Regions from separate parts of the Virgibacillus sp. LDC1 genome, predicted to be linked through region 2. Evidence: riboswitches for the same ligand, from Rfam matches in the RefSeq annotation. Region 2 holds a riboswitch; the other holds the start of a gene.

Region 1 (16,132 bases), 410 kb from region 2:
GAAATTGATGGGTGCATGCGGCAGCTGCCCTAGCTCCACCATTACTCTGAAGGCAGGGATTGAACGCGCCCTGGTTGAAGAAGTAGAAGGCATTCAAGAAGTAGTTCAAGTATTCTAAATCTTCTTTAACTATAAAGAGTCTTGGTTCCCTCGTGGAATCAAGACTCTTTTTTTTGAGATTAAAGAATGTATAAGTTTTCAGCGAAGCGTAAGCCATTCTTTAATCGCATTTATGTGTTTTGGGGTCCCCTCAAAGTATTTGGAATAAGAATCGGAAGCATAGGCTCCACTTTGTGGAGCTATTTAGAGAATGATATGTTATTCCGGTTTAATCAACGGGCGGATCGGGTCCAGCCCGCCGGATATATCCATAATATTGCCGGTAATGAAATCCGACTTATCCAGGCATAGGTATTCGATCACTCTCGCAACGTCTTCCCCGCTTCCCGATCGTCCGCGCGGGGTCAGCCCATCTTGAATGCCTGACACTTCATCGATGGTCTTCTCTTTATTTGCTCCGCGGATGTCCCCCGGACATATCATATTCACGGTGATTCCATACGGTGCTTCTTCCACCGCAAGCGTCTTCGTAAAGGAAACCAGGCCCACCTTGGCAGCCGCGTAGGCTGAACGTTGAGGCCACGCGCGGGCTTCTCCGGCATGTCCGAAACCGAAGTGGATGATGCGTCCCCACTTTTTCTCCCGCATGGCTGGCAGAACGCGGTGGTCCAGCAGCATGACGCCGGTTAAATTGCCATTCACCATATGTACGATTTCGTCGCGGCTGTACTCTGAGAACAGACGACGCTCCCGAATGAACGGTCCCGCATTATTAACAAGGATATCGATGCTGCCCAGCCGCTCCTCCGTCTGATCGACCAATGAATACAGCTCACGTTCGCTGGCGATATCGGCTTTAATTGCAATGGATTTCACGCCAAACCCCTCAATCTCACGGGAAAGCGCCTCCGCTTCATCCTTGCTGTTTACATAATTTATGGCTAGATGACATCCCTGCCGGGCTAACGACAAAGCTGTCATTTTTCCCAAACCTGTCGCACTGCCTGTAATCAGCGCCACTTTTCCCTTCAAGGCTTTCCCTCCTTAGATGGATATCCTTCCTTCAGTATAAAAGATTTGATAAGGCCTAACAACTTGCAACCCGGCAGAGATGGGCGTAGACACAAAAAAAGAAAGGGCTTATCCTTCAAGACCGATAGGTCTCTTTTGGGATAATACCCTTTCTTTACAAATACGAAAAATTTATATTCAGCATATTCGAGCTTTGGAACTCGAATTAGAATGCCGGGATGACGGCGCCTTTGTACTCTTCTTCAATGAAGGTTTTCACGTCCTCGGAAGTCAGCGCCTTCGCCAATTTTTGAATGGCGTCGGAATCCTTGTTGTCCGGACGAGCTACCAGCAGGTTGGCATAAGGGTTCTCTTTGTCTTCGATAAAGAGTGCATCCTTCGTTGGGTCCAGTCCCGCTTCCAGCGCGTAGTTCGTGTTGATGACAGCCAGATCCAGCTCATCCAGCATACGCGGCAGCATGGCGGCTTCAACTTCCTTGAACTCCAGGTTCTTCGGATTTTCCACGATATCCTTGGCGGTAGCTTCAAGCTTGGTTTCATCCTCGAGCTTAATGACGCCATTCTTGGACAGCAGCGTCAATGCACGGCCCGCATTCGAAGGATCATTCGGGATGGCTACAACAGCTCCATCCTTCAGCTCATCCGCAGATGTAATGGTTTTGGAGTACGCACCCAGCGGCTCCACATGCACGGCGATCACGGACTCAAGATCCAGTTTGCGCTCTTTGATCTCGTTATCCAGGTAAGGCTTGTGCTGGAAGAAGTTCGCGTCGATTTCTTTGGAATCCACTTGCGTGTTAGGCAGAACATAATCCGTGAACTCTACGATTTCCAGGTTCACGCCTTCTTTTTCAAGCGCTGGTTTGACATGCTCCAAAATTTTGGCGTGCGGTGAAGGTGAAGCCCCTACTTTCAAGGTCACGGTCTCTTGACCGCCGCCTCCCGTTGTTCCCCCTGGCTCGGATGCGTTATCCGCAGGCTTGCTGCCGCACGCAGCCAGCACCGTAACCAAGGTCAAGCTGATCAATGCTAATGTCCATTTTTTCATTCTAAAACTCTCCCTCCGAAAAAATATATTATTTATATGTTGTCTTCCTTGAAGCCTCATCAATCCCGTTATTTTCTTGTAAAATGCCGCACCAGGCGATCTCCTGCCATTTGCAGCAGCTGTACCAGCACGATCATCAACACAACGGCCAGAATCATGATCTCGGTCTCATAACGGTAATAGCCATACTTGATGGCCAAATCCCCTAATCCGCCGCCCCCGACTTGACCGGACATCGCGGTATAAGATACCAGGGTTACAATCGTGATGGTCATCCCCGCCAGCAGACCCGGACGTGCCTCCGGGAGGAGAACCCTCCATACGATTTGGCTTGTCGAGGAGCCCATGGCATGAGCCGCCTCAATCACGCCTTTATCCACTTCATTCAAAGCCGTTTCCACGAGCCTGGCGAAGAATGGGGCAGCGCCGATCACGAGCGGCGGAATGGTTCCCAGCACGCCGTACGAAACACCTACGAGCGACTTCGTAATCGGGATCATCGCAACGATCAGGATAATGAACGGAACCGAACGCAGGATGTTCACAATGAACGACAGGATCGTGTAACCAAAGCGCACCAAACCGGATGTAGATCTTGCAGCCATGTAGAGCAGCACGCCAACCGGCAGTCCGATGATGAAGCTGAACAATGCCGAAGCCCCCAGCATCCGAAGGGTATCCAATGTTGCCGTCCATATCTCTTTCCAGTCGATCTGGGTAAAATCAAGCCCGAACATTAATGAATCACCTCCACGTCTAATCCTTGTTCCAGCAGCTTCCGGATCGTATCTTCTATGGCACGCTCTTCCCCTTCGAAACGGACGATGAGCTGGCCATACGGCGTTTCTTTGATCGTGGAGATCGTGCCCTGCAGAATCGCAAAATTCACGCCCGTCTCATGAACGGTATGGGACAGAATCGATTCGTACGTTTTCGAACCAAGGAACGTAATCTGCACCGCCTTTGAAGGTCCATTCGCCTGGCCCTGAATGGCCAGCCGCAGCGCTTCGCCGCTGTCCATCTCCTGGCGGATAAATTCCTGGGTCACTTCATGCTTCGGCTTCAGGAACACTTCCGTTACCGGCCCTTGCTCCACAATGCCGCCTTGATGAATGACGGCGACCCGGTCGCATATGCTCTGAATCACATGCATCTCATGGGTAATCAGCACGATCGTCAGATGAAACTTTTTGTTAATGTCCAGCAGCAGGCGCAGGATTGAATCCGTGGTCTGCGGGTCAAGCGCCGAAGTGGCCTCGTCGCACAGCAGCACTTCGGGATCGCTTGCGAGCGCTCTGGCTATGCCGACCCGCTGCTTCTGACCGCCTGATAGCTGGGACGGGTATTTGTCCCGATGCGCCTCCAAGCCGACCAAAGCCAACAGTTCGGATACCTTGCGTTCCATCTCAGCCTTCGGCGTCTTGATCAGACGCAGCGGAAACGCAATGTTATCGTACACCGTCGCGGAAGATAACAGGTTAAAGTGCTGAAAAATCATGCCGATTTTGCGGCGTTCCGTCTGAAGCTGCTTCTTGCCAAGCGACGTTAAGTTCTTACCGTTCACCCACACCTCGCCCGAGGTGGGACGCTCCAACAAATTGATACAACGGATCAATGTACTTTTACCTGCACCGGAGTGTCCGATCACTCCGAAAATTTCTCCTTTTTCAATCGACAAATCCAATTCGGACAACGCAGTGGTTAAGGTTCCGGCTTTTCCGTACTGCTTCGTCAATTGCTTGAGCTCAATCAATCCGATAATCCTCCTTTTTCCGTAGCTTCATATCTATTTACCCAATAGAAAAGAGCCTCTTTTTGTAGAATCAAAAAGGGCCCTCTTTACGTAAAAGTCAACGCCTTTTCTCATCTGTCAAAGCCAAGGGATATCCTGCAGCTTTGAAGGAATTAGCACCATGTCACTCCAAGCGTCACTGCGTTAAGCAATTACACGCTGGAGTCGGTTGCCGGGCTTCATCGGGCCTGTCCCTCCGCCTCTCTCGATAAGAAAACATCGATATGAAATTTTTCCGATTAATTTGATCTGATTTAATAACATTTAATGAATGCAATAGTTAGTATAGATTCTTTTCAGGTTTTTGTCAAAAGGAATTTCATGGCGATTTTGTGCCTAAGCCCTGACTCCATTTTTCCCCCAAAGCTCGTTCGTATATTTATAAGAGGCCGCCAGACTCCGGCATACCATATCGACACCTTGTTTGAGATCGTCCAGGTGCTGATCGATATCCTCCAGCTCGATCTTGTCCGACAGCCCTTGATGACGCTGCCATAAATCATCCTGCATCTCGGAATTCATGTAATGGATTTCGGCGTTGCGCCGTTTCCGAAGTGTGTTCAGCGGTGTTTTGTAACGCTCCTTGATCGCTTCCAGCTCTTTGGCCAGCTCTCCGTGGGCCTTCAGGAATTTAAACTGCCGCAGGACCGTAAAATAAGAGAAATGCGCCTTCACCTTGGAGGTATGAAGATCGTACAAATCGTTCAACACCGTCCCCAGCTTGTCAAGGATTGAGAATACGCGTATGAAGCCGTTTTTGTAAAAATACACATATCGTTGATATTCCCCTTGCTCCTGAATCGACATGTCATCGATGTAACCCGATTTGACCGATTGACTGAAATGCCTTGCCGCATTCCAGCTCTGTTCCAGCTCATCCAGGGAAACGATCAACCCCCGGGTCCAAATCTCAAGCTTGCGAAAGTCATGCGTCGGATCCTGATTTTTCTCCATTTCCTTCTGCAGCAGCCGGGTTGTTTGGACCATCGATTCGATGGCTTCCTCAAGCAGGCCGTTATTGTGCCGGGGCTGTTCCCCAAGTAACATTCGAAGCATGGCGGTACCCCCTCGCGTCATCAGATTAACCTTGGTTTCTTGGATCGCTATTTGCCAAAATAGGGATTCCACCGCGTTTCAACCGTTTTCACGATATCCTCACGCGGGAATAACTCACCGGGGTATCCCGGTTGTGTTTCAGTTCGTTCACATAGAATGCCCACGAAACGACCAGACAACCCCCACAGAATGGAGCGACTTGAGATATTCCCTGGTTATCGGTTTCGTCAATCTTAATAAATATAAACAAATCCGTTGCCGAATCAAACCTTTCCAGTACCGCTTCGAGCGTCTTCCTTAAATCAGACAGGTTGAGCGGACGGTTAGACGGTTGGTATATCAATTCCCTCTCTATACAACAAAGCCCTCGAACGTTGGCCCGGGGACTTTGCTTAACATATGTTGCCTTACATTCGATCTCTTTGTTTCATGGTTTTTGCTTCTTTACTTATACGATCTTTTCACGAGGCATGTTGTGACCCGGCCGCATCTCAGCTTCAAGCGGCTTGCTGAGCTGCCATACCCGGACACTTAAATAACAGAGTACGCCGAATAAGGCCGAGATCAGCAGCGTGTGTCCCAGTGCGGAGAATACGTAAACCTCCTCGTTATGCATCGTTGCCATAATGAGGGCACCGCTAAACACCTGCAGCAGGCAGAGCACGGTTGCCGAAATGCCCAGCATCTGTACCTCCCGGTTGTCGCGGTTGCGCCAATATGCAAAATGCCCCATCACCGCCACCACGATCAGCAGCAGAAGCGCTGCCACCCGGTGCATAAAAGCGATGCCGACTCCACCGCTCAGCTCCGGGATCACTTCCCCGTTACACAGCGGCCAGCCGGAGCAGCCTTCCCGGGAATCGGTGTGGCTAACGAATGCACCAATATAAACGACGATATAGCTATACAGGGTTGTGCCCCAGACTAGATTACGGAAACCCTTGCTTACCCGAGGCAGACGTTCCAAGTCTACGGGCCCCTTCGCCTGTTCTACCCGCCGCATACCCAGAGCCAGCATGACGGAGCTCGCAAAAGCAATTAGCGAGAAGCCAAAATGCAGCGCCATAATCGCGGCCGATTGAGGCTTAACCACCGCTAGCGCCCCCATGATCGCCTGCACCACGACGAATACCGAGGTCCCGATAACATAAGCCATCAAATCCCGGCGATCCCGCTTGTACTTCCAGAACGCAATCAGCGAAGCCAGCGCCGCCAAACCCGCCATTCCGCTGACAGCCCGGTGGGAATACTCAATCATGGAGGATACCGTGTAAGCGGGAACAAATTTACCATTGCACAGCGGCCATTCCTGACCACAACCGAGTCCCGAGCCCGTCTTAGTCACAACCATGCCCCCGAAAGTCGCGCAGAACATAATTAAGCATGTTATGTAACTCAGCCATTTTAATTGTTTATCATTCACTTATCTCACCTGCTGCTCATATTCACTATTTAAACCTTTACAGGATCGCATCGTACACAGTCCACATTTCATTATACCTGATTCTACGGCTACGGTCACTTGAGCGATTGTGACAAAATGTTCAAAAATGAGAAAAACCTTCATGATGCAAGTACTTGACTTCGTAGCCCTACCTCTATCCGATATGTAAAACAACACCGCCGCCAGTTATAGATCAAGGCGGCGGTGCTATGGTTTCACTCTTACTTATGAATCGTACTGTATACGTCCACGGCACGCTGCAGGAAATCTTCAATCTCCTCGCGCGATTTGCGGAGTTTGTTAACGTAGCGAACCAGCTCACGTCCATCGGAATATGCAACAAAGCTGGGGATCCCCAAAATATTTTGCTGCTGACTCACGTCACCGACAGCATCGACGTCAACCTCTACCAGAGTCAATTGGTTTGAGAACTTCGTCTCAACCTCCGGCATGAATGGATCGATAAACTTGCAATCGCCGCACCAGTCTGCTTTAAATACGGCAACAGTCAGTCGCGGAGACTGGATTGCAACCTGAAATTCTGCTTCTGAAGTGATTTTTTCCATTGATTATCTCCCCTTTACGTCGAATTCCTTCACCCTTAGTGAATCAAAATGTTGAGTGGAAGTCAAATTTTAGAGCATACTGACATTATGATGTTCACAGGCTGGGATTAACCATTAGAAAGTGCAGGTGACCCCGAATGCACTCGAACGGAGTCAAAGATAAAAAAAACCTGGGCAAGGATGTACGGTCATGGACGGCAACCCTTCCGCTAGCCCTGACAGAATCATGGTCGGGAATGATCGCATCGTGGAGATTCTCCTTAAAACTCCGGACAAGCAGACATGAATTGCAATGGGATCCCACAGCCGTTAGAACGATTCGCAGGCAGCTCAAGAACATTCTCTCCTCTCATCCCTATCTGCAGCAGAGCGTTTCCCCGTTTCCGTACCCTTCTATGCAAGGGTATAGCGACATTCGGATTCATGAGCCAGGTGCAGATGTTCAGCTATCTCAAGATGAGCAGGAGCTGATTCATCATATTCAAGAGGCCGCAGCCGAAGCCAACCGCAGCAATGTGACTCGTACGCAAGCCTATTTGGACTGTTATGTGTCACATCCTGAGCTGCATTGGGCCTTGCTGGCCCATATGGTCTCGCGTAATGCCGGGTGGAATATGAGCGATCTGAAGGGCGGATTGATGTCGGATCTCATGGATCCCACATTCAAGAGCAATTTGTATCGTTTCTTGGAACGCTGCAATGCGCTGATCTTCCAGGACGCCTACCCCCAGCTGCTTCTCTATATACACAGTCGAAAAAAAGGGAAGCCCCTATTTCATTTGCTCCCCCACTTTCATGTTTCATCGTTCATGACACCGTTCTGGGAGCAGTTCTGGCAGGATCAGGGCAGTTCGCTGCTTACGGTGGGTCTCATCATTAATGAACAGAATTATATTGAGGGGCGTGTGGCGAAACATCCTTTTTACCGACAGCATATTCTACAGGATCCCTTCTTTCGGATGCATGAGCTGACCCGGTTGAATCAAATCGTGTTTCCGTTGGGCCAAGTCCATCGAACGGAGTCGGGCGCAAGCCCTGCCCAAAAGCCCCTTTCCCCAGCCAGGCCGCTGGCCGGACTTACCCTACCCAAGTTTGACGACCTGTCCATTCGGATCAAGGCAGGCCGTTCGCTGTATGCTTTATTATTTGGATATGAGGAGATATACCGCGCCGTGCTGGCATTCGCACGGTCCACCAAGCACCAGGGATCACGCGCCGAATATTGGCCGGCCTTATTTACGCCGACCCTTGAGCAAGCCATGAATCATGGCCATGAGGGATTTGAACTTATCACATCGGAATGGCTCCCGGGTGGCCAACGTCTGTATAGCCCTCATCTTGAAGAGATCTGGGAGGATGAAACTCCCGAGCCGATTCCCCGGTACGACTGGTATCAGGGCCGCGCGATGTTCAGGCATATCCGTAAACCGTTACGGCCGCTGCTGCCGGATATCACCCACGCCCATCGGGCCGCTCTGGAGAAAACCTCCATCGTCCATGATGTGTCTGATCCGTTCGAGCGGCGGCATTAAAATGAAAAGAGACCGTCCCGATACTGCAAGGAAGGTCTCATTTCGGTTCTATTCACACGATAAGTGCGTGTTCAAAAAGGTCGATTTTCAGCACCAAAGCTTATGCTTCCGATGTGCGTTTTTCAAAACGCTTCAGTGTCTATGTCTTTATCCCCGCTCCCGCATACGTGCAGGCTGCAGTCTCATAAGCGGACGGAACACCTTCTGCAAAAGACGCGGGTAACTGCTCAGCTCCGATTGGCGCAATACGCCAAACACCACCAGCAGGACAAGATATATAATGACCACGGCCACGCCTACAACCAGGCAAGTCAGCAGGAATGCCAACCGTGCCGGCATGACATCAACCATCTGAATACCGGCCAGATTCAGGCCATATCCGATTCCACCGGCGGCAAGCACCGTCAGTACGAAGCCCGTCCAGCGTTTGCCCAGGATGGAGAAGGATACAATTGCTTTAATCGATCTTATATTCAGTATCGTAATGACAAGGAAACAAAGAGCCGTACTCCCAATGATACCGTAAATCCCAAAGAACGGAGCAAGCAGGAAGCTGGCTGCAAGCTTGACCACAACCCCGATCATCACGTGAATCATCGAAAGCTTGGCCTTGCCGATTCCAAGAAGAATGGAATTTGTCGTCATCATCGTGATCTGGAAAATCGTACCGAACGTCAGAAATCCAATAATCCCGCTGCCGCCCAAGGAACTGAACAGTAAACCATTGATGGAATAGGAAGCAACGCATAGCGCAATCACCATCGGCATCCCCGTCAATATGGCTATACGCATAGCCAGCGATACTTGCTGTTCCAAATGCTCCTGATCTTTCTTCGCAAAAGCGGCAGAGATGATCGGAATGAGCGAGGTGCTGAGGGCAATGGCTAGAATCGGCGGAATTCCCGCGACGCTCTGCGCCCGGTTTCCTAATACCGCGAGGGCTGCGGTGGCTTGTCCCAGACCAACCTGCCCGATCAACAGCGGTTTCACGATGGAGCTGTCAATAAAGTTAACTGCCGGAACCGCCAGGGAAGACAGCACAATCGGTATAGACAGCGTGAATATATCCCTGTATATCCCGCCAAGCGGAATGGAGCGGTCCGCCGCCGGCATCTTGAGCTCACGATCACTTCGGCGAAGTTTTACCGTGAAGTACAGCATGACGGCAAATGCTCCGATACTGCCGAGTACGCCCCCGAAGGAGGCGCCGGCCGCGATCCAGGTATCGTCGTATCCCATCCGCAGCAGCATGTAGGCCAAGCCGATCGCTGTCAGAACCCGTGCAATCTGCTCGATAATCTGCGATATGCCACCAGCCGTCATATTATTGCGCCCCTGGAAGTATCCCCGCATCATGGCGATGGCTGGGAACAGCAGCAGCGCTGGGGCGAGTGCCTGAATGGCCGCGGCTGCCTCCGGCTGCTTAGCAATATGGGTCGCATAATAAGGAGCTCCGAAATAAAGCAGCAGCGTCATAATTACACCCGCTGCTCCGGCAAAAATAAGTGCAGCATGATAGACACGCCGGGCCTCCGCAGGCTTGTTCAAAGCATGACGCTCGGATACCATTTTGCTGAGCGTGCTGGGAATGCCGGCCGTTGCTACCGTTAACAGCATTAAATATACGTTATTGGCGATCGTAAATGAGGCATCCCCAATATCATTCAGCATATGCTCCAGGGGCACCCGCTGAGCAAGGCCCAGCACCCGGGCTACCAGCGCAGCAGCGGCCAAGATGATGGTGCCTTTAATAAATGACTCTTTCTTTGACAAAACCGTACCCTTCTTTCTCCTCCAAAGCGCCTCTTACAGCGATTCCTAAGCGTCTATTAGAAAATCCAAATGAAGAAAATAACAATCATCGCGAGCTGTAAAATAACCTTCACCACAATGCTGCTGAACAATCCAATGACCGATCCGAAACCAACCTTCATGGATTTGCTCGGTCCCGAGCCTGCCAGCATTTCACCCAGAAATGCCCCGATGAACGGTCCGATAATCAATCCAAAAGCGGGAATGACGAACGGTCCGATAATCAGTCCGATGGTGCTGCCCCATATCGAGGCTTTGGAACCGCCAAGCTTCTTAACTCCCCAGGCGTTAACCGCATAATCGGCAATGAACAGCACCACCAGAATGATGGTCTGAATAATCCAGAACCATGTATTGTAATGCTCGAATGTAAAGAACCAGCCGTAAACAAACAGCGCCAGGTAAATGGCGATAACCCCCGGCAGAATAGGGTAAATCGCTCCGGCCATCCCAATGATAAACAGAGCGATGACGATAATCCAGCCCAATACGTCCATCAACATCTCACCCTTCGATCAAAATATGATCCCTGATGACCTCAACGATACCGTCCTCATTGTTGCTGGAAACCACAAGGTCCGCTTCATCCTTTACCGTCTGCTGGGCATTGCCCATAGCCACGCCGAGTCCGGCCTGCTGAATCACAGCCAGGTCGTTCAAGCTGTCCCCTACGGCTACGACCTCGGACATGCTGATTCCGAGCAGCTCGCACACCTGTCCGATTCCGGTCGCTTTGTTAACGCCGAGCGGATTGATTTCCAGGTTATCCGGCGAGGAGTTCGTGATCTCCAGTCCACCCATATCCTGCAGGCGCATCAGAATGTTGTGGCGTACCTCATGATCATTCGTGGTGTAACCGAACTTCAGCCACTCCTGATTCGCGACATCGCCGATCCAGTTCTCAGAGTTATACAATCTTTCTACTGAATACGCCCAGAACCATGATCCGGTTTCAATGGCAAGTGCGTGCATTTGCTCCACAAGCTTGCTGTCGAGCAGCGCCCGGCGGTGCAATTCATATGGCGCGCGCCATACCTCCCCGCCGTTCACCGTTACCATCGGTGTCGTCAGTTCAAGCTGCTTGGCATACGGATAAGCATCCTGAAACGGCCGGCCTGTCGAGAGGCAGACGTGAATGCCGTGCCGTACCGCCTCTTTGATCCACTTCACCGTTTCCTCGGACACCTCATGATCGTCCCGCAGCAGCGTACCGTCCATATCCAGTGCCAATAATCGATATTTATGTTTCATGGTATTAACCCCCTTACGAATCACAAGCAAACATAACGACATTTTACCACAAAAGGCAGGTCGTCAAAACATCCCTCATGAATAGCAGCCCCCAGACGGGCCAAAACGGAGGAAAAGCCTAGGATCAACTAGGATTCCCCAAGCGCTCGAACAAATCACACGCCCTTGAAATGAATGAGCAATGTAAAAGAAAGAATATGATTTCTTTTATGCTACGATACTTACTGAAGACAACCCCGAAAGGAGTCATAAAATCATATGACCAAACTCAATGAGAAGCCCGTCGTAACGGCAGAGATGCTGATTCGAAGACCGGTTTCAGAAGTATTCGAGGCTTTCATCAACCCTGAGATCACAACCAAGTTCTGGTTTACCAAAAGCAGCGGCAAGCTTGAGGAAGGCCATCATATCCGCTGGGATTGGGAGATGTATGGGGTACATGATGACGTGTACGTTCAACATATTGAAGTGAACCGCCGCATCGCGATCGAGTCTTCGGACCAAACCAGGACCAAGTGGGCATTCACGTCACGCGGCGATCATGAAACCTTCGTTGCCATTACCCATTCCGGATTTACAGGCAGTGCGGATGAAATGGTGCAGGGAGCTATGGATTCCATGGGAGGATACACCATGGTGCTCTGCGGACTCAAAGCGCTGCTGGAGTTTGGCGTCGTCTTGAATCTGGTAGCGGACAAGGCTCCGGACGCCCATGTGTAACATAAAGAAAAGGCAGCCAACCCATCGAGGGCTCTTGGCTGCCTTTTTGCTGCTCTATTAGTTGGAATTTCCATCCCCATTCTCGCCCTCGGTTTTTTTAGGGTGAGGCGTACCGTCGAGTCCGTAAACTTCGTCATACGCATCGAAAATTTTGCGGGCAACCGGCGCGGCACTCTGGGAACCGAAGCCTGCTTCCGGTATGACGACGGCGACGGCCAGCTTCGGATTTTGCCGTGGTGCAAAGGCGATGAACACCCCATTCTCCACCCGGATCCGAGTACCGTTTTTATAAATATCCTGCTCGGATGTTCCTGTCTTCCGCGCAAAATCATATTTAAAATCTTCAAAAGCTCGAAGTCCCTGCGTATTCATCCCTGCAATGACTTCATTCCAGTACTGCTGCGGGAATACCGCTTTATTCAATACCTCGCGTTTGAATTCCTTGATCACATTGCCGTCCTGATCCACAATCTTGCTCGCAAGCTGCGGCCGAATGCGCTCGCCCCGATTGGCAAGCGTGCTGGCATACTGTGCCAATTGGAGCGTCGTATATTTACCGGACTGTCCGAATGAAGCGTATGCCATGGCAGCCAGATAACTTCCCGCCTGCTCGATATTGGTATACTCGATGATTCCTTTATGCTCCTTCGGCAGGCCGGATTCGGTAGATACCCCAAGCCCGAATTCCCTCATGTATTCATCCCATATTTCAACGGATTTGGAGCCGTATTTGTTATACAGTCGTTCCCCGATCCAGTCAACCATAAAGGCGTTGGAAGAATGCTCGATCGCTTGTCGGGCATTCAAAGATCCATAGGCTTTACCGCCTGAGTTCCGAACTCTCGTATTATCCTTACCGAAAAATGCTGCACCGCCATCATAATAATAATCGTTAGGTCCAAACAATTTTTCATTAAGTCCAATCAATACCGTCAAAGGCTTCATGGTGGAGCCGAGCAGCACAACCGATTCCAGATTGTTCCCGGATCGACCGGAACTGTATGGAGAGATCGTTCCGTTACCGTAATACTTCATGACGGTTTCCCAATCATCGGTTCCATTCTCCCACACATTCGGGTCATAATCCGGCATACTGGCCATGGCGACAATGTTCCCGGTATCCACTTCCATCGCTACGGCATAACCCGTTTGCGCATTCGGATGTGTTTTACCGGAAACTGTATTGGTATGAAGCCATTTCAGCTGATCGATGATCGCCTGCTGTGTAACCTTCTGAATATCCTTATGGATCGTCGTATGAATATTGTAACCCTTCTCCGGGGCGATCATGGTTGGCACCCCGTCCGCCATGTTCTGCGGATTAATTGGAATACCGATATATCCGTTTTTGCCGCGCAACTCATCCTGGAACATCATTTCGAGTCCGTCTACGCCAACCTTCTCCTGCTCCGTGTAGATGAGTCCCGGATCCTTTTGCTTCTTGTTCTGCTCATCGATCTCCTTATATTTTTCCAGCGTCTTAATGCCGCGGAACTCTTTCAAATAACCAATCGTTTGAACGGCAATTTTGTCCGGGTTGTATTGGCGCTGGCTCTCTTCCACGACCTCGACCCCAGGATACTCGTTCTTATGCTCCATAAAGTAAGCCACTTCTTTGGTCGAGAGATCTGCCTTAATGCGTCTCGGCTCATAACCCGGCTGCTTGTTAAATTCCAGGTCCATCGCTTTGATCACATCATCCACCGTCAACTTTTCGGCTTTTGGATCACCATACTGTTCGAAGACCTTGACCATTTCCTCGGCCAGCTTTTCGATCTCCGGACGGTTCTTCTTCCCTCGTTCGGATGAACTGTAATCCTTTAACAGCGTTAAATACAGTGCTTGGGAGGGTGTCGAGTAGGCAAGCGGCGTTCCGGAAGCATCGATGATGCTGCCCCGGATCGGCTGAAGCGGGAAATTTTTAACCTGCCCGCCGGTTTCGAGCTCTTTTAGCTCAGGCCCTTCAACAAACTGCAGTATAGCAAGACGTATAATAATGACACAGAATATGATAAAAGTGCTGAAAAAAAATAGATTAACCCGCAAGTTAAACTGACTGCCGGCATCTCGTTCTTCTTGTTTGCGCTTATCCGGCCTAAACCCTTTCACGTATGCTTCTCCCCTTTATCCACAATCACATAAACCCATATTAACATAAACGCCCCCCCACTTCATCTGGAAGGGCCCTCCTGATAGGCAAGGGCGGACTTCCCTTGCTCAAAAGTCCGCCCTTCTCCATATCAACACACCGATCAAAACACTTGCTCTTTAATATGCGTCTCGTTGAAGCGCGGCGGGTTAAACCAGTTGCCGCTTTGTGCCCAGGTCGGGTCCAGCGGTATCCATCGCTTCTCTTCACTCAAGTAGACCTCATTCCAGGCATGCGGGCCATAACCGCCTTGCCCATTATATCCCCTGCCGGTTACGACCCGGACTTTCAGATCCTGAGACCGGGCCATCATGGCATACAGCCGGGCATAATCAATGCACACGCCTAATCTTGTATCGTACGTATCCTGTGGTGTCTGCTCTTTCCATATCCGCTGCTCTTCATACAGCGTCACTTTGTCGTGATCATATGCGATCCGGCTGCCAACCCAATCATAGAGCTTTCGCGCTTTCTCTTCATCGGTTGACGCGCCCTTCACGACATGGGCTGCCGTCTGCTCAATGCCCTCGGGAATCTTGTGGTCGATGACCTCATACTTCCGCTGAATGATCCCATTCAATTCTTCCTGTACCGATTGGGTAAAGACCGGCAGCTTCTCGCGGACGAGAGAACCCGACAAAGGCTCTATTACAGCCCTCGCTCCCTGCTGATAAACCGGTGAAGCCTCAACATACCGGCTAAAGCCGTGATCGGGATTCAGACTGACGTAGATGAATAAGATCGCAATGACAATAATGCTCCGCGCAGCTCCCATGATGACACCAATTCCAGCCCCTGTTAGCCGGCTCAGCAGTGATGCCGAGGTATCTTTTCTCGTTCCGAAAAGTCCCAGCCTGCCTCCCATGATCAGGGAAACGAGCAGACGCAGCATAAATACGATAAGGGCGTAACTTAACATAAACAGCACTGCAAACCGCAACAGCGGGAAATCCGCCAGCGATTTTACGGCTGTATAATAAACCTGTTCCCAGAAGCGAAGCTCCCGATTCGGTAAACTTGCGGCCGTGCCCAGCCAATCGCCTGCTTTAGGCGATAACCATAATGTAAAAGGAACGGAGATCGCAAGCCCGACCAGGCGCAGCACCGCATCCCCCAGAAAAAAAACAAGCTTCCCGGCTGACCGGGAGGCTCCGCGACTCCATCCCTGCAATAGTGAAAAAGCCACAATCAGCAGCAGCAAGATGGTGATTCCGTTCCCACTCAGCACACTATCCTTCCATGCCGACATCAACGGTATCCCCTCCTCTCCCCATGATGTCTTGTCAACCGATGTAGCGAGCTGCAGGACTATAAAGCTGCTGCCCTCGTACATCGCTTCCGATTGCGTCTCATCTTTTTATTTCGAGGCCGTATTGCTCTTGGCATCGTCGATAAAGCTCTGAATCGTATCGTTGATATCCCACTTCCCTACCGAAACACCGCGGAACGTCACTTCAACCTCTTCGGAACCAGAACTTCCTTTCAGCTCCAGATTGGGAGCTTTAATGGAGTAGGTACCGTCCCCATTCGAAGTATATTTCGCTTCCTTCGCTTCTTTCATCATCATGTTCAGCGCTTCTTTTTTTATCGTATCCACCGTTTCTTCCTTCACCGTGGTTACAACCTCGCCGATTTTATCGAGGGAAATTCCGCTGTACACCAGCAATCCC
Region 2 (16,132 bases):
CATTCTTGCAGCCTCCCTACTTAGAGCAAAATAACAAATCACCAGTAAAACTTTTTCTATCTCATCCTACCACAATCCGGCATTAAAAACGACATCCCGTCCGTGACAGGATGCCGAATTCTATGATTTGGCATATCTTTAAATGAAGTCCTTGCTTCCATGCAAATCTTTAGTAACTGGCAGCAAAAGCCCGATCCAGGTCAGCAATCAGATCGTCCACATCCTCGAGTCCAACCGAGAAACGGAGCAAACCATCCGTAATGCCGCGTTCTTGCCGAACCTTCTCGCCCATCGCTGCATGCGACATCATCGCCGGATACGACAAGATGCTCTCCACAGCTCCCAGGCTGACCGCTACCAGCGGCAGCTTCACATGGTTCAGCACCTGCTTGGCGCGCTCGCCTGAGCCGACGTCAAAGGAGATGACCGCACCATAACCGCTCGATTGCTTCTCATGGACTTCACGTCCCGGATGATTCAAGAGGCCAGGGTAGTACACTCGCTCAATATCGCTTCTCCCTTGCAGCCAGGCCGCCAGCTTGGCTGCACTTTGCTCGGAGTGGGCCATTCGTGTGCTGAGTGTCTTCATGCCGCGCATAAGGAGCCAGGAATCCTGAACCCCAAGCACCGTGCCCAAACCATTTTGCAGCTGCTTCAATTGGTCTCCAAGCTCCTGGGTTCTGGCTACCGCGAGACCTGCCAGCACATCGCTGTGCCCGCCAAGGAATTTGGTCGCGCTGTGGATGACGATATCCACGCCGAATTCAATCGGACGCTGGTAAAACGGCGTCATGAACGTATTATCCAGCAGGGTAAGCAGGCCTTGCTCCTTCGCCCAATCCGTCACGGCACCAATGTCAGTAATTTTTAGGGTCGGGTTCGAAGGAGTCTCCATATAGACAGCTTTCGTATTCGGTTTGAGGGCCGCCTTCACCTGATCCAGATCGGTCATGTCTACAAAGGTGCTCTCGATGCCCATACGGCATAGAATGCTGGTCAGCAGGCGGTAGGTCCCGCCGTACACGTCCTCCGTCACGATCATATGATCGCCCGCGGAGAGCAGCATGAACGAGCTGGAGATCGCGGCCATACCGGAAGCATAAGCGAAACCGCGTACGCCTCCTTCCAAGAGGGCGATATAATCTTCCAGCGCCTGCCTCGTCGGATTGCCGGAACGGCTGTAATCATGTTGGGGCGGGTTAAAGATATCTTCATGATGAAACGTAGAGGCTTGATAGATCGGAACGCTTGAGGCGCCGGTTGCCCGGTCGATTTCCCCGCCGAAATGCAATAATTTCGTCTCGAAACGGAGTTCTTCCTCGCGCTCCCGTTTTGTTGATAACTGCTTGGATTGCGTTTCCAAGCCTGATGGGCCTTTATCGATGCTCATTCTCCCGTGCTCCCTTCCACTTCAGCCATAGCTGCGCCCAGCGCAGCATCCAAATCCGCGATCAGGTCATCCGCATGCTCGATGCCGACCGAGAACCGGAGCAAGCGGTCATCCACACCGATCGCATCCCGAATCTCAAGCGGGATGTCCGCATGGGTCTGGACGGCTGGGTATGTCATCAGGGACTCGACGCCCCCGAGGCTTTCGGCGAACGCAATCAGCTTAATGTGCCGCAGCACGGGCTCCACATAGCGGGCGTCCTTCACCTTGAAGGAGAAGATGCCGGTGTTGCCGCTGGATTGACGGTTCTGTATGTCATGTCCCGGATGATCCGACAGGGCAGGGTAATATACCTCGCCGATCGCTGGGTGAGTTGTCAAAAAGGTCGCCACTGCGGTGGCATTCGTTTCGTGCCGATCCATGCGCAGCGCAAGCGTCTTCATGCCTCTCATCAGCTGATAGGAATCGGTCGGGCTTAACACCGCGCCGATGGAGTTATGAAGGAAAGCCATCTCCTCCGATAATTCCTTGCCCTTCGTTACGATGATACCCGCCAGCACATCGTTATGTCCTCCCAAATACTTGGTGGCGCTATGTATGACGATATCCGCCCCAAGCTCGATGGGTCTTTGGAAATATGGAGTCAAAAGCGTATTATCGACGATGCTGATCAGTTGATGGCGCCTTGCCCACGTACAGACGGCTTCGATATCTGTAATCATCATAAGTGGATTGGTCGGCGTTTCGACAAAGACAGCCTTCGTGTTGGGCTGTCTTGACCCTTCCAGGGCATCCAGGTCATTTGTATCCACGTACGTAGCCGTTACGCCGAACTTGGACATAATCCGCTCCAGCAGCCTATACGTCCCACCATACAGATCCAGCGATACAATCAGATGATCCCCTTGGCCGAACAAAGCAAAAATCGTCTGAAGGGCAGCCATGCCCGAGCTGCAAGCAAAGCCGGCATCACCGGATTCCAGCTCGGCGCAGGCATCCTCCAATACCGACCGGGTCGGATTTTTCGTACGGGCATAATCAAACCCCGTGCTCTGGCCTAATTTGGGATGGCGGTACGCCGTAGCCTGATAAATCGGAAAATTCACGGCTCCGGTTACCGGTTCTTGCACCGACCCGATCTGTGCCAGCCGGCTCTCTATATTCAAAGGTTTCTTCTCCATCACATACTCTCCTCCCGTATACTGCTATATTTGCGGACCAATATCGTACGGCGTTTCCTGATATACATAGTAATTGAGCCAATTAGTAAATAATAAGTTTGCATGCGCGCGCCAGATGGACGGAGGCGTCCTTGTTGGATCATCATTCGGGTAATAGTTGCGCGGCAGCGCGATATCCATTCCTTTGGCAACGTCCCGGTCATACTCCCATTTCAGAGAGTCCGCATCATATTCGGAATGCCCTGTGGCAAAAATCTGCTTTCCATCGCGGCTGGATACCAAATAAATGCCTGCTTCCTCGGACTCGGACAGGATGACCAAATCGTCAACACCTGTAATGTCTTCGCGCCGAACTTCCGTATGACGGGAATGCGGAACAAAGAACATTTCGTCAAAGCCGCGAAGCAGCTTGGTACATGCTTCATTGATCGTATGTGGAAATACGCCAAAGCATTTTTCCTCGAGGCTGTATTTCGGCACGCCGTAATGATAATAAAGCCCGGCCTGCGATGCCCAGCAGATATGGAGCGTGGAGGTCACATGCGTCTTGGTCCATTCAAAAATTTCAGTAAGCTCATCCCAGTAATTCACTTCTTCAAACTCCAACTGCTCGACTGGAGCTCCTGTAATAATCATGCCGTCAAAACGACGGTTCTTCACTTCTTCAAAGGTTTTGTAAAATGATTTCAGATGCTCAGCCGACGTATTCTTCGAAACGTGGGAACTCGGATGAAGAAGAACAACATCCACCTGGAGCGGGGAGTTACCGATCAATCGCAGCAGCTGGGTCTCCGTCGTTTCCTTGGTTGGCATCAAGTTCAGAATAGCAATCCGCAATGGGCGGATATCCTGATGAAATGCATGACTCTCATCCATGACAAAAATGTTTTCTCCAGCCAGAACTTCCTTTGCCGGCAAGGCATCCGGAATTTTAATTGGCATTGTGGCTCACTCCTTCGAAATATGAAATGATACATCCATAAAAAGCTGTGAGAAAGAGCGTTAGACTGTATAAACGCAAGAAAACCTTTCTCGAAGTAGAGAAAGGTCATCATATACGTATCACAATGCGCCTCTCTCATCTGTCAGACTATACAACGGCTTCGAAGAAGCGTCGTATCTCCTGCAAGAATTAGCACCGTGCGATGTTGCCGCCGGTTGCCGGGTTTCATAGGGCTAGTCCCTCCACCTGCTCTTGATAAGATTTCGCTTTATTCAGTTGTCTTAAATGGTTCGTAATTGATACTTACTTTAAATCATTCCCAATTTTTCGTCAAGAACCTTTTCATAAGTCCGTCACACTTCACCGAAGGTTTCCATACCCTGTACAAATGGCCCTTGATTGCACCGGATTTTCAACTTGAAAGGTCCTACACCCGGCGTTATACTAGACAAGTGCTGTTTAAAACCGAGTATGAAAGAGGTGACATGGAAGATGGACGGTGACCCGAGCCAGAAACTGGATGCACAAGACGCACAACCGCATAGGATTAAGATCAGCTTACCGGCAGAGGGCGGCGTTATTTTTCATGCGCTTTTATCGTATTCTAACCTTCCTTGAATCATGCCTGTATACCGGTGGGCTGATATCCTGTGCCTTTACTGCTGAACCAAGCAGTTTGTATTTGACAAAGGAGTGATATCAGATGAAAATCCGGTTGGTCGATTCGGGCGTATTTACCCCTATTGATGACATCGAAATGACGCTGACGCCTCCGGCCAGCGGCTTCTACTGGCTGGATGCGGACGTGGATGATTTAGCCGAACTGCAGCCCCTCTTCTCCCTGCATGATCTTGCGGTTGAGGACTGCCTCAGCGAAGAGGAGCAGCGTCCCAAAATTGAAATTTACGAGAACCACTATTTTATCGTCGTGAACAGCATCCGGTTTGACGACGAAGAGATTTTCCTTCGGGCATTGAATGTTTTCCTGGGTAGACATTTTATTATTACGGTAACCAAGCAAAAGATCCACGAGCTTCGCACCGTTAAGCCGCTTCTATGGGAGGACGAAGTCAGCACGCCTGACCGCTTCCTTTACCTCTTGATCGACCTTGTCACGGACAACTATTTCTCCGTTGGGGACCGCATCGAGGCGCGGATTGAAAAGCTGGAGGAAGACATCCTGATGCATACCAAAAAAACACACTTAAGCGAGATTATCGGTCTGCGAAGCGAAATTCTTTGGTTGAAAAAGGTGCTTGGTCCGCAGAAGGAAGTTATCAATACACTTAACAAAAAAGATCTCCGGCTGATCGATGACCAGCTGCAGAAATATTTCAGCGATATCTATGAAAATGCCGTGAAAATTTCCGAAACCTTCGAGACCTACCGGGATCTTATGGGGAACCTTCGAGAGGCTTACCAATCCAGTATCGCCAATCGGGCCAATGAAATCATGCGTGTGTTTACCGCCATTACAACGATCTTTATTCCACTGACGCTGATTACGGGCATCTACGGCATGAACTTTGACAATATGCCTGAGCTTCACTGGAAATATTCATATTATGTAGTTATAGGCATCATGATTTCTGCCGGTGCCCTCATGTTTTATCTGTTCCGCAAAAAGGACTGGATATGAAATACCACAGCACCACAGAGAGAATCAGGACGGATTTCCTTGCCCAAGGAAATCCGTCCTGATTTCGTTCGTGCGGATTAGCCTGCGTTCGCTTTGCCAGGCTCTTCCCGCCGGAAGCGAATCCGTATCAGGCGCAGCCGCTCATACAGCTTCTCCGTTCCGCCAATCTCTTCTACCTCTCCATTCCGGGCTTGTCCTTCTCCATATACCCGTTGTAATACCGGTTTAAGAAACGTATCGCCCAGCTCTTCAAAAGCCTTCCATACCGTCGCCTGCTCTGAAGCCGTCATCGTATTCAATTCTACCTCCAGCAGCTGCTCCGTGTCATAACCTTCCTTCTCGAGCCCCTCCAATTCCTCAACCAAATCCCGGCGAGATAACGCGGTGCGCTCTTCCAGCTGGGTCAGCGAAGCTCCCTCTGCTATGCCAAGCAGCATCGTACGACGGATTCGGAAGCGGTCCAGCTCTTGCTTGTAGCGCTGCTCCTTCTGTTTATACAGCCAGGACAAGAACACTTCTTCCTGCAGCTGCTTATAAACCCAATCCAATGGAAAGGTTGTGGTTCGCTCGATTTTCGTCGTGATCTCCAGCCACTCCGCCCCATGCTCCGAGGCCTTGCTGACCCCGATTCCCGGAAGCTGCAGCAGCTCTTCCTCATTCTGGGGGATGAAGGCGCTAATCATGCGCAGCACCCGATTGCTGGCAATGAAGTAAGGGGCTTTTCTTCCGGAGGCCGCCTTTCTCCTGCGCCAGGCACACAGCTCCGCGTACAGCTCCTCCGAGCCATACAGCTCACTGTAGCACTGCAGCTTCTGCACACCAAGATTCTTGCCTCCCGTCTCTCCGGGTGCATGGAATACCCCCTCAACAAGCGGCCGGAAGCCCTCTCCAAGCTTCTTCGCTAATTGATGTCGGTACACGCATAATAACTCATTCCATGAATTCCCTTCATACCACTCCTCGTCGGATACTTCACCGTCCGGTTCCATATTCCGCCAACCGAGCTGCCATCCCCCCTCTTCCTCACCGATCCATACTTGAGCAGAACGGAGATGACCTGACTCATCCGCTCCGCTCATCTGATTCATGAACACAATTTGCATCCCTCAAATACCTCCCGTTTAAGCATTCAGCACAACGATGATACAACGCAAAAAAGCACCTCTCCTCCGCCGCAGCGACAAAGAAAGGTGCTTCCCGTTCCATACGTTATACTGTTGAAACCATAATACCTATAATCTGTAATAAAATCAAACCAATTTTGGCTCACTCTATATAAGAAATTAAGAAATAAGGTTAAGCCTGAACGCTCTTGGCCTCATCTACTGCCAGCTTGGCCAACGCCAATGCGCCGCAGAGCCCCGCATTATCGCCGAGCATCGGCGGAACGATGAATTGATCGATCCCGTCATGAAGGCTTGGATGCTGAACATATCCGGCCAGCAGCTCCTGAAGCTTCGTGCGGATCAGCGGGAACAGCTGCTCCTGCTTCATAACGCCTCCGCCCATCACAATACGTTGAGGGGACAGAATGAGGACATAATTCATCAGCGCTTGAGCCAGATAATAAGCTTCCATCTCCCAAGCCGGATGATCCGGCGTCAATTCCACGCCGGGAACTCCCCAACGTTTGCCAAGGGACGGACCGGCTGCAAGCCCCTCCAGACAGTCGGCGTGATATGGACAGGTCCCTTCATACCGGTCTTCCGGATGGCGGCGCACATAAATATGCCCCATCTCCGGATGAGACAAGCCGTGGATCAATTCACCAGCTACCACGGCGCCAGCTCCTACTCCCGTTCCGATGGTGATATACAGACAGCTTTCCAGTCCCTGGGCAGCGCCCCATGTATATTCTCCAAGAGCTGCTCCGTTTACATCGGTATCAAATCCAATCGGAACATGAAAACGCTCTTCCAATGCTTTGACAATATTGTAATTGCTCCAATGCGGCTTCGGTGTCGTTGTAATGCAGCCATAAGTCGGGCTGCCCTTCACCGGATCAATCGGTCCGAAAGAACCGACTCCGATCGACTCTATATCCTTATCAGCAAAAAAGTTAAAGACGTTTGCCATGGTTTCTTCCGGGGTTGTTGTCGGGAAGCTCACTCGCTCCACAACCGTTCCATCCTCCATACCCACGCCGCAAACGAACTTGGTTCCTCCTGCTTCAATTGCTCCAAGTAAACTCATGCTTCTTCCATCCTCTCCACGATGTGCTGTGCCTTGTTCTCTATTTGGTTGCTAACAAGCTCTATTCGAAGCATATGTAAACATTGTGCTCCCGTCAAGTCTACCTGCCGCTTTCTCTGCTTCTGCCCGTTCCTGACGCGGCGAGTAACAGCCATGAGAACAAAATAATGACCGCCGTCCACGCCCATGCCAGCCCGCTTTCGCCATTGCTAACCGCAACGTAAATCGCCGTGGGCAGCGTTTGCGTGACGCCCGGTATATTGCCTGCAACCATCCAGGTTGCCCCAAACTCGCCCAAGCCTCTGGCAAAAGCCAGAATGAACGCCGATACGCCTGCCCTGCGGACCAGCGGCAGCGTAATCCAGCGAAGCACCTGCCATTCACCGGCCCCGGCCGATCGCGCCGAATCCTCAAGCTCCGGGTCCACGGACTCAAAGCCCACCCGCATGCTCTGATACACAAGCGGAAACGAGACCACTATAGCCGCTATGACCGCGGCCCCCCAACTGAAAATGATGGGCCTGGCAAACAGCCATTCGGCAGCTGAACCTATCCAGCTGTTTCTGCCCAGCATGACAAGCAGAAGAAAGCCGACCACCGTAGGCGGAAGCACAAGCGGAAGCATCAGCAGCGTTTCGACGGCCGTTTTGCCGACAAACGCGCGCCGGGACATCCAGCGTGCCGCCGCTGATCCCAGTATAAAGGCAATGATGCTGGACAGCAGTGATGTTTTTATCGACAGCCATACCGGCATCCAGAACATTTCGGTCGTGGTCACGGCGACGCCTCCGCTACCTCAAATCCAGCCTCCGTGAAGATATCCCTGATCTCGGGCTTCCGCATAAATTCAAGGAGCGCCTCAGCCTCCTGCGGATGCTTGGCATTGCCCGGAACCGCTGCAGGATATTCAATCGGTTGGTGCTTGTCCGGGTCGACCTCAAGCGCAAGTTTTGCCTTGGTCGAACTCTTCAGATCGGTTTTATACACAAAACCGGCATCCGCATTCCCCGACTCCACATAAGCGAGAACTTGCGTCACGTCCTTGGCATACACCGCCTTGGATTCGACATCATCCCAAAGGCCTTCATTCTGAAGAGCATCCTTCGCATACTCCCCGGCCGGTACCGTATCCGGCTGCCCGATAGCCAGAACGCGTACTTCAGGTTTGAGCAGATCCGATAACTGCTTCACGTTCTGTTTGCCAACAGGCTCAATCAGCACCAACGCATTCCGAAACATCAACTGAACCGCATCGGATTGTACAACCCCCTTCTCGACCAGTCGATCCATCGGCTCCGTTGCCGCGGATACAAACAAATCTACAGGCGCCCCTTGCTCGAGCTGTTGTCCAAGAGAGCCCGAACCGCCGAAATTATACCGCAGCGTAACATTCGGAAACTCTGCTTCAAATCGTCGTCCGGTCTCTTCCAGGCTGGATTTTAGGCTTGCTGCTGCCGAAACAATCACTTCCACCTTCTTCTCAGCCCCTGAGGGCTGCTTAGTGGTATCGGTTGAAGGAGTCTGGTTGGATGCACATGCGGATATTAGAAGCAGCATGGCCCCAAGCAGCAACCCGGTCAAGATTGATGTTCTTCCGAAATTAAACGGTCTCCACATGACTAGGAAACCACCGCCACCCCAAAAAGATGGCCGAGGCTCTTCATCTCGAGCTCCTCCAGTTTGGTTAATGCCCGTTCGTGATCCACGCTCAGGCGGCATAGATCCAATTCGCACTCCATGGGAACCTCGCAATGGATTTCAGCCAAAGCCCGGGACAGATGCAGCATTTCCAGATCCGCCTCGATCTTGGTGCGGACCCCTTTGGTCAGCGAATCAAGATTCGCAAGAATGCCTTCCACGGATTCATACTCCTGAATCAGCTTGACCGCCGTTTTCTCACCAATCCCGCGTACGCCCGGATAATTATCGCTCGTATCTCCCATCAGGCCTTTCACATCGATCACCTGCCTTGGGGAAAGTCCTTTTTCGGCATACAACGTTTCCGGGGTATAATGCATATAATTGCCGTGTCCCTTTTTCATAATAATGACGGAAGTCGAATCGTTCACGAGCTGAAGCAGATCGTGGTCCCCCGACAGGATCATGACATTCATGCTATCCCCATACCGTCTGGCCAGCGTACCGATGCAATCATCAGCCTCATAGCCCACGACGCCCAGATTCGGAATTCCCAGGCATTCCGTCACATCACGCACCAACGAAAACTGCGGAACCAAATCATCCGGCGCTTCCGGACGATTCCCTTTATACGAGGCAAATTGCTCTGTACGAAATGTTTTTGAGCCCATATCCCAGCAGCACGCCACATGGGTAGGCTGAAATTTATCGATAGCATCCCACATATACCGCAGGAAGCCGTAAATCGCGTTGGTCGGCACACCCGCTTTGGTTCGACGGATATAGCCGCTTGACGCGGTCGCATAGTAAGCACGAAATAATAAAGCCATCCCGTCTACAAGCATTAAGGATGGTTGTTGATTGGGTATCACAGTCATGATCGCTCCTAACTTTAACTTCTCTGATATAACCTTAAATATACCTTGTCATTATACCATATCCCTATATAGACTTGGGCTAGTCACAAGGCATTTCTTTGAATTTCCTATCATTGGCTGTTCATAAGAAAAACGTCTATCGACGTACTTTCTCAGTAGACAGACCGCATTTAGCTGAAGTTTTTCTTGCGAGATAAGGATGCTAAGCCTCGGATGTTTATACGTTCTTATCTCTTAAAACAAAAGAGCATCCCGGCGGTCCAAGGACCTTGGGATGCTCTACCTTTACCAGCAGGAGAATGCGTCAATGCCGGATCGTTGCCCTTCAACAATCGGGTTCCATCAGCTCTTTTAACCGGCCTTTATTGGGCCTGTCCTTGTCTCCGGCTAAAAACAGCCATTCTACTTCTGCCATGAATCCTGATATTGTTCCGCCTTGAAGCCGACGGTCACTTTACTGCCGTCCGTCACGATCGGACGCTTAATCAATCTTCCGTTGGACGACAACAGTTCGATTTTCTCCTCGTCGGAGAGTCCAGGCAGCTTGTCTTTCAGGTTCATTTCCTTGTAGACCTCGCCGCTCGTATTGAAAAACTTCTTCAGCTCCAGGCCGCTCTTGGCGATAAGGTCGGCTAATTCATCCTTCTTTGGCGGTTGCTCAAAAATATTTTGAAGTTCCAGCTCATGCCCTTCGTTCTGCAGCCATTTCACCGCGTTACGGCATGTCCCGCATTTCGGGTATTGATATACTTTCAGTTTGCTCATTCGATACGTTCTCCTTCTCATGTTGTTTTGAAAATTAGGTCGCCTCTTCCGCAAGCAGGTTTCTCAGAAAGTTCATATCCTCAGGGAGCGGAGCGGTAAATACCATCGGGGTCCCCTCAATCGGGTGCATCAGCGTCAGGCTTGCCGCATGCAGCGCCTGCCTGCCCATGCACCGGTCCAGCCTCATGATGGATGCGGCTTCCGGCTCTGCCGGTCCCTCGTTCTCATAGGAAGCAGCTTCCGTCCCATCTGATGGCGACTCCCGATCGCTGTAAACCGGGTGCCTATACATCTGATCTCCAATCAATGGACAGCCGATGCTAAGCATATGCACCCGAATTTGATGGGTCCGGCCCGTTTCCAGCTTCAACTCAACCAAGGATGCGGAAGGATAGGTTTCGCATACCTGATACCGTGTCAATGAAGGATATCCATCCGGAGTTACGATGCGACGGTGGGGCTCTAACGGATCCCGATCAATCGGACCGTCAATATCGCCTGACGGCACAGCAGGCTTGCCATGAACAAATGCTACATACCTCTTGTCAACCGTGCCGGCTATCATTTGTTCGGAAACATGCTGGTGAATATACGGATTCTTCGCCACCACCAGCACGCCGGAGGTTTCCTGATCCAGCCTGTGAACCGCTCTGAACCGGTAATTCCAGCCCTTCTCCTGCCAATAGTGAACAACGCCGTTCGCCAGTGTGTCCGTATAATGACCGTGCGTCGGATGCACGATGATCCCTGCCGGCTTGTTCAGAACAAGCAGATGCTCATCCTCGTACAGAATATGAAGTTTCATCGGCTGGGGCAGCATATCGTCTGACCGTTCCTGCTCCATCCGGATTTCGATCAGATCTCCCGCATGCACTTTAACGCTAATGTATACACGGGTCCCGTTCAGCATGATGCCCTGCTCGGTCAACTTGAGGCGCGAGAGCAGCTTACGGGATACCCCCATTCGTTTTTGTAAAATAGTCTTAAGCTGCATGCCGTCTTCTTGCGGTGACACGACATAGCTAATTGGAGGATAATACAAATTCATGAATTACCGAAACACCTTTCCACTTCGCTCATATTCGACATCCGGAATCCCGGCGTGCACATTGGCTGCCCGCGCAGTCACAAAGAAATAGTCGGACAATCGGTTCAGATAGCGGCGAACCTCCGGATTGATTTCCGTGGTTCGCTGCAGCGAAACGGTCAACCGCTCGGCGCGGCGGCATACGGTCCGACATACATGAAGCATGGAGGACAACGCGCTTCCGCCTGGCAGGATAAAACGCTCAAGCGGAGGGTTTTTCTCCTCGAATGCATCCAGCCATGCCTCCAGATTATCCACAAGATCAGCGCTTACCTTGAGTTTATCCTCACGAGGTCTCGCATAGGCCAGATCCGAGCCGCAATCGAACAGTTCATGCTGGATTCGAACGAGCTGAAGATGCAGCTCCTCAAAGTCGGCTTCCTTGGCCAAAAATACGGCTTGACCGACAAAGCTGTTTAATTCATCGATCGTGCCATACGCCTCGATGCGCGGATCATCCTTGGGCACACGACCGCCAATAATTGAAGTTTCCCCCGCATCTCCCGTTCTCGTATATACCTTCATCACATCTTCCTCCATTTCAAAGTCCGATCCATATTGAACGAACACACCATATTTCTTAAGATTATAGAATTTATAGTTTCAGCGAAGCTGAGCAATTCTATAATCGCAAGAAAAACTTCCTTTAACCGCGGTCTGTCTTCTGAGAAAGTACGGCGATAGACGTTTTTCTTATTATGCTCAACTATAGCATAATTTCCAATAACGGTCCCTCTACGGCAGAATAAGCCCCATGCTGATCATGATTCCGGGACGAGTTTTGCACCAGGGGATTGTTTTAAACGCAAACAAGGCTGATCCGTGAGGCATCTAACCTCAGGAGCAGCCTTGTATTATTCAATCATGTCGTATTTTATAGTTTCTTTTTGGGATGGGCCTTCATATATTCGTTGATCTTCAAATCCAGCAAACTGCTGATCTCGATAACAATCTCCGATGTGAAGGACTGCTCTTCCAAAAAAATTTGTTCCATCTTCCGGCGAAGCATATGAATTTCGTCTTCCAAGGTAATTTCCTGAGGAGTGGATTTGGCTGATTTAATTGACCATTTACCGTGATTATTGTCTTCAGCCGTATAGTCACCACGGTAGTTTGACAATTCATAATCACAAAACACTGGTGATCCCTCCTTGGAAAGTAAAATTCTGCCCCCAAAATAAAATTATAACATATATTTTGCCAATGGAAAGTGATTTTTTTGTTAATTCAAGGAAAAAGTTCAACGATTTCCTTGCCTACTTTATTTTTTCCACAAAATTGCCCATTCTCTCCAAGGCCTCATTCAGTTGGGCAATGGATGTAGCATAAGAGCAGCGGATGAATCCTTCCCCGCCAAGCCCGAATGCGGTGCCTGGTACTGCAGCCACTTTTGCCTCGGTCAGCAAGCGCTGGGCAAATTCATCCGAGCCGAGTCCTGTTCCCTTGATGCTCGGGAAGGCGTAGAACGCTCCCTGAGGTTCGTGGCAATCCAAACCGATCTCCCGAAGCCCTTGAACCACGAGCCTGCGCCGCTGGTTATAGGATTCAACCATTCGATCCTTTTCCCCCATGCCGTTACGCAATGCTTCAAGTGCTGCGACTTGCCCCATTGCGGGTGCACACATGACTGTATACTGGTGTATTTTCAGCATGGCGCCGATCAGATCGGCATGAGCGCACACATACCCCATACGCCAACCGGTCATAGCAAACGCCTTCGAGAAGCCGCTCACCAGTATGGTGCGGTCCATCATGCCTGGCATCGAGGCAAAGCTGACATGCTTGCCTTCATATGTGAGCTCAGCATAGATTTCATCGGAGATCACAATCAGATCGTGTTTTTCTACCACTTCTGCAATGGGCAGCCAATCCTCATAGGTCATGATGGCTCCTGTCGGATTGCTTGGATAGCACAGGATCAGAATCTTCGATTTAGGGGTGATTTGCGCTTCGAGCGCCTCGGCCGTCAGTTTGAAATGATGCTCTGCCGTCGTTTCAATACCAACGGGCACCCCACCACCGATTGAAGCAATCGGCGAGTAGGAAATGTAACACGGCTCGGGAATCAGAATTTCATCTCCGGGAACAATCAAGGCACGCAGCGCCAGATCAATCGCTTCACTGCCGCCTACGGTTACGATTATTTCATTGGCAGGATTATAGGTCACGTGGAAACTGTCGTTCAAATATTCCGCGATCGCCTCCCGCAGTTCCGGCATACCGGCATTGGACGTATATCCTGTAAACCCGCGCTCCAATGAATACACGCAGGCTTCTCGTACATGCCACGGCGTTACGAAATCAGGCTCACCGACACCAAGTGTGATAATATCCTTATTTCCACTGACGAGATCAAAAAATTTCCGGATTCCGGAGGGTTGAATGTCCCTGACCCTAGGCGCCAAATAGGAGCTCATCGATTTCCTGTTATTTTCTGCAAGCTGCTGTTCGTTCACAATCATAGCACACGCTTCCTTTACGGCGAGATCAGGAGACGATTGTCTTCTTGACGTTCTTCAAAAATAATCCCGTCTTGTTTATATTTTTTTAAAATAAAATTCGTTTTGGTCGATAATACAGAATCGATAGGTGACAGTTTCTCCGAAACAAAGTTGGCCACCTCACGCAAGCTTCCACCTTCCACTTCAACCAGCAAGTCGTAGGCGCCAGACATAAGATAGACCGACTTCACCTGCGGGAATAAATAGATCCGTTCCGCAATTCCTTCAAAGCCTCTTCCGCGCTCAGGTGTAATTTGAACCTCGATCAGCGCCGTAACCTTCTCGTCTTCCACCTTGCCCCAGTTGACAACGGTCGCATACTTGACAATCACGTGATCTCGTTCAAGCTCCGCAATGGAGGTCTTTACTTCTTCCTCATCTACACCGAGTAGAGTAGAGAGTAGAGCCGGCGATCTTCTCGCATCTTCCTTCAGCAGATCAAGCACCTTCAGTTTCAATTCGCTAAGCTCTTCCATATACGTATCCTCCAGCACTTATTCCGAATAACCATTCTTCATGCATGATATTTCGGAACAGAGATTAATACTTATATTACAATAACTTACACGGGATGTGCAAAAAAAAATACCGATGCATGCCTGCAGCAACGGCTGCGGGGGTCATCGGCTTATCGTTTGAGTTAACCAAGGGATCATTGGGTTACATTATTAGAGGAAGGAGCTACATTGGTGGCATGCGGCGCTACATTCGGATGATGCGCGAACGCGCCCATGCTGGAAGTTTTTTGATGAATGGTTTCCTGAGTTTTTTGCAGGGACTGCTGCGCTTGCTTATACTGCTTGTCCACGTCGTATTTCAATGCGTGCCGAGGCGCGGTATACATGTTCTGCTGCTTCATCATATTAAAAAACTCACCTTGCAGCCTCAGTGTATCTGCAGTCAAATCCGTAAACATTTGACGCACGTCAGGGCAAGAGGCTTCCGTCGTGGCTGTCGTATACTCTCGAACAGACCGTTTCAGTTCTCCCAAAATAGGGCTAAGCATGTCCTCTTCGGGCAGGTATGAAGATCCATTAGGGGTTACCATAAGTCGTTCCTCCTTAACAATTTAACTTCGAAAGTCTATAAATCTCCTCTTATTGAGGCTGCGTCGGCGCAATATTGCTGTGACTCTGCAGAGAGTTCACCAACATGTCCAGATGCTGTTCATGGCGTTTTACGAATCCCAGCAGCGCCTGCTGGATAGCAGGATTCTGACTGGCAGCTGCCGTCGCGGCGCAATGCTTGGCCAGCATGGTCTCGTTGGAGATGCAATCCGCAATATAGTCCAGTTCTTTTGAGGTTAGAGGCTGTAATTGCTGATTAGGTGTCATCTTTGTACTTGTTCCCCTTTCCATTTAAGTTGCACAGGAGCTAGTATGCCACCTATATAAAAATCTATGTCGTGAGATGTCATTAAATACGAAAGGAACGTCCAAACTAATAACAAAGCGACAATGAGGGGGTGAGGGACCATGTTACTGACCGGCGGAACAACGCCCTGGAAATATTTAAACAGTGAACCTGTAAAAAAATACCCCGGTCTATCAGAACAGCTCAGCTGTGATGTGCTAATTGTCGGCGGCGGTATTAGCGGCGCGCTGATGGCCTATGTGCTGAGCAAGCAAGGCGTGGACACGATCCTGCTGGACAAAAAACGCGTATGCGAAGGCAGCACATCCGCCAATTCGGGGCTGTTGCAATTCTCTAGCGACTGCCCCCTATCTGATCTGATCCAACAATTTGGTGAACAACGGGGCTCCTCCTTCTACATGATGTGCAGAAATGCTGTACGTCGGCTCACCGAAATCGCAAATCATCTGTCCAGGGATTCCGGCCTGATCCCGCGAAGCAGCCTCTACTATGCCAGTAACCCCCAAGATGTCGGCATGCTTCGGCATGAGTATGACCTGCTCA

Evidence for each region. A riboswitch is a leader RNA that binds a small molecule or an ion and turns the genes downstream of it on or off. The one in region 2 is predicted to bind S-adenosylmethionine.
Region 1: linked by a shared signal. The riboswitch ahead of OHJ21_RS20295 (methionine ABC transporter ATP-binding protein) and the one ahead of metA (homoserine O-acetyltransferase MetA) in region 2 are both predicted to bind S-adenosylmethionine.

Annotation. Positions count from the first base shown of each region.
Region 1 is NZ_JAOXLZ010000001.1:4,431,246-4,447,377, forward strand. Features, by position in the region: gene OHJ21_RS20275 (NifU family protein) at 1-118, shown strand, start outside; gene OHJ21_RS20280 (SDR family oxidoreductase) at 319-1,092, opposite strand; gene OHJ21_RS20285 (MetQ/NlpA family ABC transporter substrate-binding protein) at 1,298-2,140, opposite strand; gene OHJ21_RS20290 (methionine ABC transporter permease) at 2,209-2,877, opposite strand; gene OHJ21_RS20295 (methionine ABC transporter ATP-binding protein) at 2,877-3,893, opposite strand; SAM riboswitch class I at 4,001-4,147, opposite strand; gene OHJ21_RS20300 (Cthe_2314 family HEPN domain-containing protein) at 4,269-4,988, opposite strand; gene OHJ21_RS20305 (COX15/CtaA family protein) at 5,437-6,411, opposite strand; gene OHJ21_RS20310 (thioredoxin family protein) at 6,654-6,998, opposite strand; gene OHJ21_RS20315 (DUF2515 family protein) at 7,136-8,530, shown strand; gene OHJ21_RS20320 (putative polysaccharide biosynthesis protein) at 8,678-10,303, opposite strand; gene OHJ21_RS20325 (DUF456 domain-containing protein) at 10,360-10,839, opposite strand; gene OHJ21_RS20330 (Cof-type HAD-IIB family hydrolase) at 10,847-11,593, opposite strand; gene OHJ21_RS20335 (SRPBCC family protein) at 11,852-12,313, shown strand; gene OHJ21_RS20340 (peptidoglycan D,D-transpeptidase FtsI family protein) at 12,371-14,422, opposite strand; gene OHJ21_RS20345 (transglutaminase domain-containing protein) at 14,566-15,714, opposite strand; gene OHJ21_RS20350 (hypothetical protein) at 15,820-16,132, opposite strand, start outside.
Region 2 is NZ_JAOXLZ010000001.1:4,024,646-4,040,777, forward strand. Features, by position in the region: gene mqnC (cyclic dehypoxanthinyl futalosine synthase) at 1-3, opposite strand, end outside; gene OHJ21_RS18125 (aminotransferase class I/II-fold pyridoxal phosphate-dependent enzyme) at 170-1,390, opposite strand; gene OHJ21_RS18130 (PLP-dependent transferase) at 1,387-2,571, opposite strand; gene metA (homoserine O-acetyltransferase MetA) at 2,596-3,513, opposite strand; SAM riboswitch class I at 3,647-3,776, opposite strand; gene corA (magnesium/cobalt transporter CorA) at 4,218-5,153, shown strand; gene OHJ21_RS18145 (HRDC domain-containing protein) at 5,231-6,256, opposite strand; gene OHJ21_RS18150 (ROK family protein) at 6,450-7,346, opposite strand; gene modB (molybdate ABC transporter permease subunit) at 7,447-8,124, opposite strand; gene modA (molybdate ABC transporter substrate-binding protein) at 8,121-8,927, opposite strand; gene OHJ21_RS18165 (5'-3' exonuclease) at 8,966-9,862, opposite strand; gene OHJ21_RS18170 (arsenate reductase family protein) at 10,265-10,627, opposite strand; gene OHJ21_RS18175 (RluA family pseudouridine synthase) at 10,662-11,675, opposite strand; gene OHJ21_RS18180 (cob(I)yrinic acid a,c-diamide adenosyltransferase) at 11,679-12,239, opposite strand; gene OHJ21_RS18185 (aspartyl-phosphate phosphatase Spo0E family protein) at 12,589-12,852, opposite strand; gene OHJ21_RS18190 (aminotransferase class I/II-fold pyridoxal phosphate-dependent enzyme) at 12,971-14,176, opposite strand; gene OHJ21_RS18195 (Lrp/AsnC family transcriptional regulator) at 14,191-14,691, opposite strand; gene OHJ21_RS18200 (spore coat protein) at 14,868-15,263, opposite strand; gene OHJ21_RS18205 (hypothetical protein) at 15,313-15,549, opposite strand; gene OHJ21_RS18210 (NAD(P)/FAD-dependent oxidoreductase) at 15,691-16,132, shown strand, end outside.